Regions from separate parts of the Psychromonas sp. KJ10-5 genome, predicted to be linked through region 2. Evidence: predicted binding sites of a transcription regulator. Region 2 holds the regulator's gene; the other holds the start of a gene.

Region 1 (3,434 bases), 460 kb from region 2:
CAAAACCACGCTCTCTAAACCAATGAATGCTTTGTGTGGTTAATACAAAAATAGACTCTAACCCTAACTGTCGAGCTTTACGTTCAACATGAGCCACTAGATTATCCGCACGTGCAGCTCTTCGGTATTTAGGGTGACTCACTAAACAGGCTAATTCGCCAGTTTTATCATCGGCAAACGGATACAAGGCAGCGCAGCCGATTACCATCCCATCTCGTTCAACGATAAAGAAAGATTCAATCTCATTTTCTAATAGCTCACGAGAACGTTTAACCAATATGCCTTGCTTTTCAAGTGGTTCAATTAATTGCAATAAACCACCAATATCATCAATGGTAGCTGGGCGGATTTGCTCATAACTCTCTTTAACTATTTGAGAGCCTGTTCCATCACGGGTAAAGAGCTCTTTTAATAAAGCGCCATCTTGATGGTAACTAATTAAATGACAACGAGTAACGTCTGCTTGGCAAGCAGCAACGGCAGCGCGTAAAAATCGTAACGTGCCCGATGCCTGCCCTGACAATTGTTCGTTTTTGTCAATATGCTCTTGCGCTTGTTCTGGTAATAGCTCGGAAATCACATTGCCTTGTTCATCTAACACACCTTGGTTAGAGCAGAAACCGATAAGTTTGTCAGCTTTTAAAGCAATCGCCACCTGCGTCGCAACTTCTTCTGCTAACAAATTAAAGACTTCACCAGTAACCGAGTAACCAATAGGAGAAATAATCGGAATAGCACCAGAAGAAAGCTGAGTACGTAATCCCTCAACATCGATACGTCTGACCTTTCCAGCATGACATAAATCTATACCGTCTTTCACACCAATCGGTTGTGCCGTCACCACATTACTGATTACTGTACGAATAGCAGCACCTTGCATAGGAGAATTCACCAATCCCATTGACAAACCGGCTTGCAACTCTATCTGTACCCGCCCTATTGCTTGCTTAATTAACGCTAAACTTCGGTCGTCAGTGATCCGCACGTCTTGATAGAATTCACTACTATGACCATTCATCTCTAACTGTTTCTGAATTTGCGGGCGAACACCATGCACTAATACCAGCTTAACGCCTAAGCTATTAAGAAGTGCTATATCATTGATAATATATTGGAAATTATCTGTTTCTAAGGCTTCACCACCGATCATTAATACAAAGGTTTTATGGCGATGCGCATTAATATATGGCGCTGAATTACGAAACCAATTAATCAGTTGTGTTGAATTTGTTACTGCTTCCATTTCCCTACCTATTGATCACAACAATTGATAATACATACTAGATGATAGAGTTTATCAATTTGAAGTTTATGTTTGCAAAACAATTGTTTAAAGAATGTTAAATAAACGAGAAAATATCAATACCAATTATATTAAGTAAGTGATCTAAATTTTGCGCAGGAAAAATGACTGAGTTCAAGGCGTAATTTAAGTTAAATAGTTATTCTATTTACGAAAATTACAACGAATAAATAAGTTATTTTAACAACTAAAATAGATCAGTTAATTAGTCTAATTGGTATAACCTTTGCTTTATGCCTCTCTATCATTGCTAAAAACAGGTAACGATAAATGATAATAAATAGCACACAACCTTAAAGATAATGTACCTAGCATTGCAATGGCCATCGAGAAAATAGGCCCAAGCTCAATATAATCACATAGCACATACAAAGCAGCCCCTAGAATGGATGCAGTTGCATAGATCTCTTTCTGTAATACAAAAGGAATTTGTCCGCTTAAAATATCCCGAATCATGCCGCCCACCACACCAGTGATACAGCCCATGACAATAGCAACTGGCCCACTGAACCCTAACATCAATGCTTTTTGTGCCCCCACAATGGTAAAAATAGCTAAACCAAAAGCATCAAAAATCGGTAGTAAATACGCAGGAAAACGGTGAATGCGATGTAACCATAACACACTCAACAATGCGGTTAAGATAATCACATAGATATAAGTATTATCAACAATCCAAAACACAGGCGTGGCCCCCATCATCATATCGCGTAACGTTCCACCACCAATACCTGTCACACCAGCGAGTACAATAATACCAAAAGGATCCATTCTTAGTCTGGTTGCCACTAATACACCAGAAATAGCACAGGTTATCACCCCGATTAAATCTGAAATATAAATGAAATTTTCTAGCATATGATTGTTAATTCCTAGGTCAATGATTAAATTTTTACGCATGTTATAACAAATATAATATCAATCACACTAAATAACTTGTCGTGATTATATTAAATATAAGTATGCTATTTAGTGCATGAAAATAACTTTAATAGCTGACCTAAATGATGGTATTTATCGATAAATATTTAGCTAGAATAATGACTGATTAAGAGGTTGCAATAAAACAATAAATATTAGTAAAAGCACAATAGGGAGGTTAATCAATATAATTAAAGCAGGTAGAGTAGATAATCAATGCTTACTTTACAGGGGGGAATAAAGTAAGCACCAGTCTAATAATCAGAACAATTATATTAAATAGAGAATGATGAGCCACAACCACAAGTTGAAGTTGCATTTGGGTTGTTTACTAAAAAGCGAGAACCTTCTAATCCATCGATAAAATCGACAGTGCCGCCCACTAAATATTGTAAACTCATTGGGTCAACTGATAAAGTAACGCCACAATTTTCAATTAAGGTATCATCATCATTGGTTTTTTCATCGAAGGTAAAACCATATGAAAAGCCAGAACAACCACCACCAGTAACATAAACGCGTAACTTAAGGTCAGGATTATTCTCTTCTGCAATCAATGCTTTCACTCGATTTGCTGCACTATCACTGAAATAAATCGGTAATGCCATTTCCACTTCACTTGTCATGTTACTTTGTAATCCTATTAATGTGCCCAGCGCTATTATCTAATGCTTGACTAATTTGTTCAAGTATTAGCAGATTTTATCTTGATTCGATATAGACCCAATCAATTATTCCGATTGAGTTGCTAGCTCTTCTAAAGTGGTTGCTCCATCTTCAATGAAGTTTTTCCAATCATATATTTTCTCAATACGTTGTGAGTGGATCCATTTCGACCCATCAGCTTCAGCCACTATAAAAACCTGATCAATATTAGCATCTTCAGGTAGCGTAAAACTCCCTTTAAGATGTTGGAAATACTTAAATTTGAAGCTAGATTCAAAGCTACTCTTAAGCTCTTTTAAAGTCACCTTTTTATTATCATCTGCACTTGCAAAAGTAATTTCAACATTACCCTTTAAATCATGACGACCTTTTTGCCCTTGCATTAAAACAAGCTCAAACAACCATGTCCCCTGCTCTTCGCCTGCGGTAACATCGAATGAGTAAATATTAAGCCCTGCTTTTGACAATTCAGGTGCCACCACTTGTTCATAAAAATACAATTTGTTGTTACTTGCATCTAAGGCATTGTTAAGAGCTAAGTTGT
Region 2 (3,434 bases):
GAGGAACTGCTTTACCATGAACTTAATGTACCAGCAAAACGACAATGGCAGCGATTACTGAGTAACCAGAGTAAAACAAAACAACAGCAGTTGGGGTTATATGCTTACAATAAAAATTGGCCATATTTATCTGTACTCGCCAGCATTAATTCAAAAAGTTGGAATGCATTAAACATACGTTTTCCTAATGCTAAATCTGAGTTGTTTGTTGAAGCGGCTAAACAATATGATGTTGAGCCAACCTATATTTATGCAATTACTCGTCGTGAAAGTAGTTTTGATCAACATGCAAAATCTCCTGTAGGTGCAAGTGGTTATATGCAATTAATGCCTAAGACAGCAGAGGAAACGGCGAAAAAAATTGGTTTAACGGAATATTCTAACGTAGAGCAATTAAATGAAGGTGAATTAAATGTTCAGTTAGGTACCGCTTATTTTAATGGCTTATTAACACGTTATGACGGTAACCGAGTTTTAGCCACTGCAGCTTACAATGCGGGGCCTCACCGTGTTGAAAGATGGACTAGTGAAGAGAAGAAAAAAGGCAATAAAGGCATTGATATCGATAGCTGGGTAGATACTATCCCATTTTATGAGACTCGCGCTTACGTACAAAATGTACTCGCTTATAATGTGATTTATCAACATGTTTTCGGTAAGCCATTGAAGTTCTTAAAAAGTGAAGAGCTATCAAGCGGGTATTAACCCGTAACAACTTTACTCATTACAATATTAAGTTGTGGCTGTTGCACTAAACACCGCTTTGGGGTAATTAATTTTACCAGCAAGCGGTGTTTTCTTTTTCCCCATCGCTTGTTTTTACATTGCTTTGATTAATATACAGGGTTTGGCAAATCAGCTGGTCATTCGCTTGTGTACTACCATCTTTTATTTGCGCCTTTAAAAGGTATGTGTGGGCTGATGCTGAAACAATACTAAAAGTATAAAAGTCATGTGTCGTTGGTAAGCCTATCTGATTGTTGTCCGTGCTGTAATTTGGTTCAGTGATGCGGTAACTACTCTGTTCTACTTGCGCTTTAATGAGCTCTGTTTGAGCTTCTACTCGTCGAGTTTTTAGCAGAAAATTTTGATATGAAGGATAAGCAATACTGACAATGATGCCAAGAATAACTATCGCAATGAGTAATTCAATTAAGGTAAAACCACGATCCCATTTCATTTCCCTCTCCTTTTGTACTGATTACTGCATTGCCGTAAGCGGTATGAACCTATTTGAGTATAGAAAAATTTTTAAAATTAGCTTGCAGCGGAGTTTAGCTAAGTATTCTATGATGAATGGTTAGTCATATTGCGGGGGAGTAAGTGAAAATGGCACATGTATTGGGCACTATTTAAGTTAATACTCACTGAAGCATTAACTTATTCGTTGGGTTACGTTATTAGTTAATCAAATAATTTATGTACAACCACTAGCGTTTCTTCAATTTTCGCTGTGTTGCTAGGGGCAATATAAATGGTATCGTCTCCGGCGATAGTGCCTAAAATCCCTTCTGCTTTACCCATTGAATCAAGTAAGCGAGCAATTAATTGAGCAGCACCAGGACTGGTTCTAATGACGATTAAGCTATCATTATGGTCGATATCTACAACTAAGTTTTTTAGCGGGCTGGTCGTCGTTGGAATGCCAAGCTCAACAGGTAAACAATACACCATGTCACCGGTTGCATTACGCGTTCGTACAGCGCCGGTTTTACTCAGCATTCGAGATACTTTGGATTGATTAATGTGGGTGAAACCAGCTTCGATTAAAGCGTCCACAATCTCACTTTGTGAGCTTAAATGCTCTTTTTTAAGCAAACATTTAAAAAAGTCCATCAATTCAGAAGCTTTGCGCATTGCTGTTCCCATCTATTTATAATAAAGGGTTTATTTTAATCTAAATTAGTACCTAGTTAATAGATTAAATATCACTTTTTTTGCATATTTATTCGTTTTTTATAAAATAAATGCATTTATTGCAGGATAGCTACTTTCTTAACTGGAGTTCTGCTAACATTTGCTTCAATTAAATCTTATCAGGACGATATATTATGACTTTTTTAACGCGTAAATTTGTGTTTATTAGTATCTTATTGTCAACCTCTCTTTGTGCCCAAGCGTTAGAAAAAATACAAGTTAGATTTGCTACAGATGCCAACTACTACCCCTTTGAATTTTTAACTCCAGATAAAAAAATAGCCGGTTTTGATATCGATATTGCCTATGCTATTTGTGCTGAAATGAATATGAGTTGTAGTTTTGAACATCACCGTTTTGATGGCTTATTGTTAACCCTTCCCTTTGGGCGATATGATGCGGTGATTGCTGCATTAGATATTACTAGTGAGCGATTGGATAAAGTCGATTTCAGTGACAGTTATTATAAAGTACCGCCGGTTTTTGTTAGTAAAGAGCAATTACAAACTGCTTTTTCTCTGAGTGGTAAATTGATTGGCGTGCAAGCAAACACCTCGAACCAAAATTATCTGATTAAGTTCGCCCCCGAAAATAGTTACATTGTCCCTTATTTCTCATCTAAAGCGGCTTTGCAGGATTTACAGCGTCACAAAATCGATGTTGTCTTTGCAGATTTTGAAGTTGTGAATGACTTCTTGAGTAAACAAGTTGAGCAAGAGCAACCTTTGGTGATCAGTAGAACAGAATCTGTGTTTGTTGAGCAGTTTTCGAAAGGTTATGGCATTGCAGTAAAAAAAGGCAATGATGATTTACGTTTACGTTTAAATGAAGGTTTGAAGTTAATTGTTGAAAATGGTACTTATAAACAAATTTATGATCAATATTTTCCTCAAAACTAGTGTTGAACAAAGGAATTTAGTAGTACCCATTCATTTACAAATAAGCTAATCTTTAACATTAGTCACAATTATTTAACATATTTCACACATGCGTATTTATTCACTTTAGAATAGATATGATTACTCTTAAATACTTAAACATTTTTATTTCATTGGAGAAAAATATGAAAGTTGCTGTTCTTGGTGCTGCAGGTGGTATCGGTCAAGCCCTCGCTTTATTACTTAAATTAGATTTACCAGCAGGCTCTACGTTATCACTATACGACGTTGCTCCAGTTACTCCGGGTGTTGCAAAAGATTTAAGTCACATCCCTTCAAGCGTTACTGTTGACGGTGTTGGTGGCGATGATCCAACGGCTGTTTTAGAAGGTGCTGACGTAGTGTTAATTTCTGCGGGTGTTGCACGTAAGCCAGGTATGGACCGTTCAGACTTATTTAATATCAATGCTGGCATCATTAAAACATTAATCGGCAAAGTTGCTGATGTTGCGCCTACTGCATGTATCGGTGTTATTACAAACCCTGTAAATACGACTGTGGCTATCGCTGCTGAAGTGTTAAAAGCAAAAGGTGTTTACAATAAAAACAAACTTTTTGGTATTTCTACGCTAGATGTTA

The links. Region 2 encodes ArgR, which controls arginine synthesis, uptake and breakdown. Its sites were predicted from a motif close to ANTGAATANNTATTCANT; they were not measured.
Region 1: the regulator ArgR is predicted to act here: its motif matches at 1,434-1,451, upstream of argA (amino-acid N-acetyltransferase).

Annotation. Positions count from the first base shown of each region.
Region 1 covers NZ_CM147864.1:224,568-228,001, reverse strand. The annotation lists gene argA (amino-acid N-acetyltransferase) at 1-1,243, opposite strand, end outside; gene AC0L3W_RS01120 (trimeric intracellular cation channel family protein) at 1,535-2,161, opposite strand; gene erpA (iron-sulfur cluster insertion protein ErpA) at 2,500-2,850, opposite strand; gene AC0L3W_RS01110 (DUF6776 family protein) at 2,956-3,434, opposite strand, start outside.
Region 2 covers NZ_CM147864.1:3,681,292-3,684,725, forward strand. The annotation lists gene AC0L3W_RS16175 (transglycosylase SLT domain-containing protein) at 1-705, shown strand, start outside; gene AC0L3W_RS16180 (type IV pilin protein) at 779-1,180, opposite strand; gene argR (transcriptional regulator ArgR) at 1,405-1,869, opposite strand; gene AC0L3W_RS16190 (transporter substrate-binding domain-containing protein) at 2,052-2,816, shown strand; gene mdh (malate dehydrogenase) at 2,981-3,434, shown strand, end outside.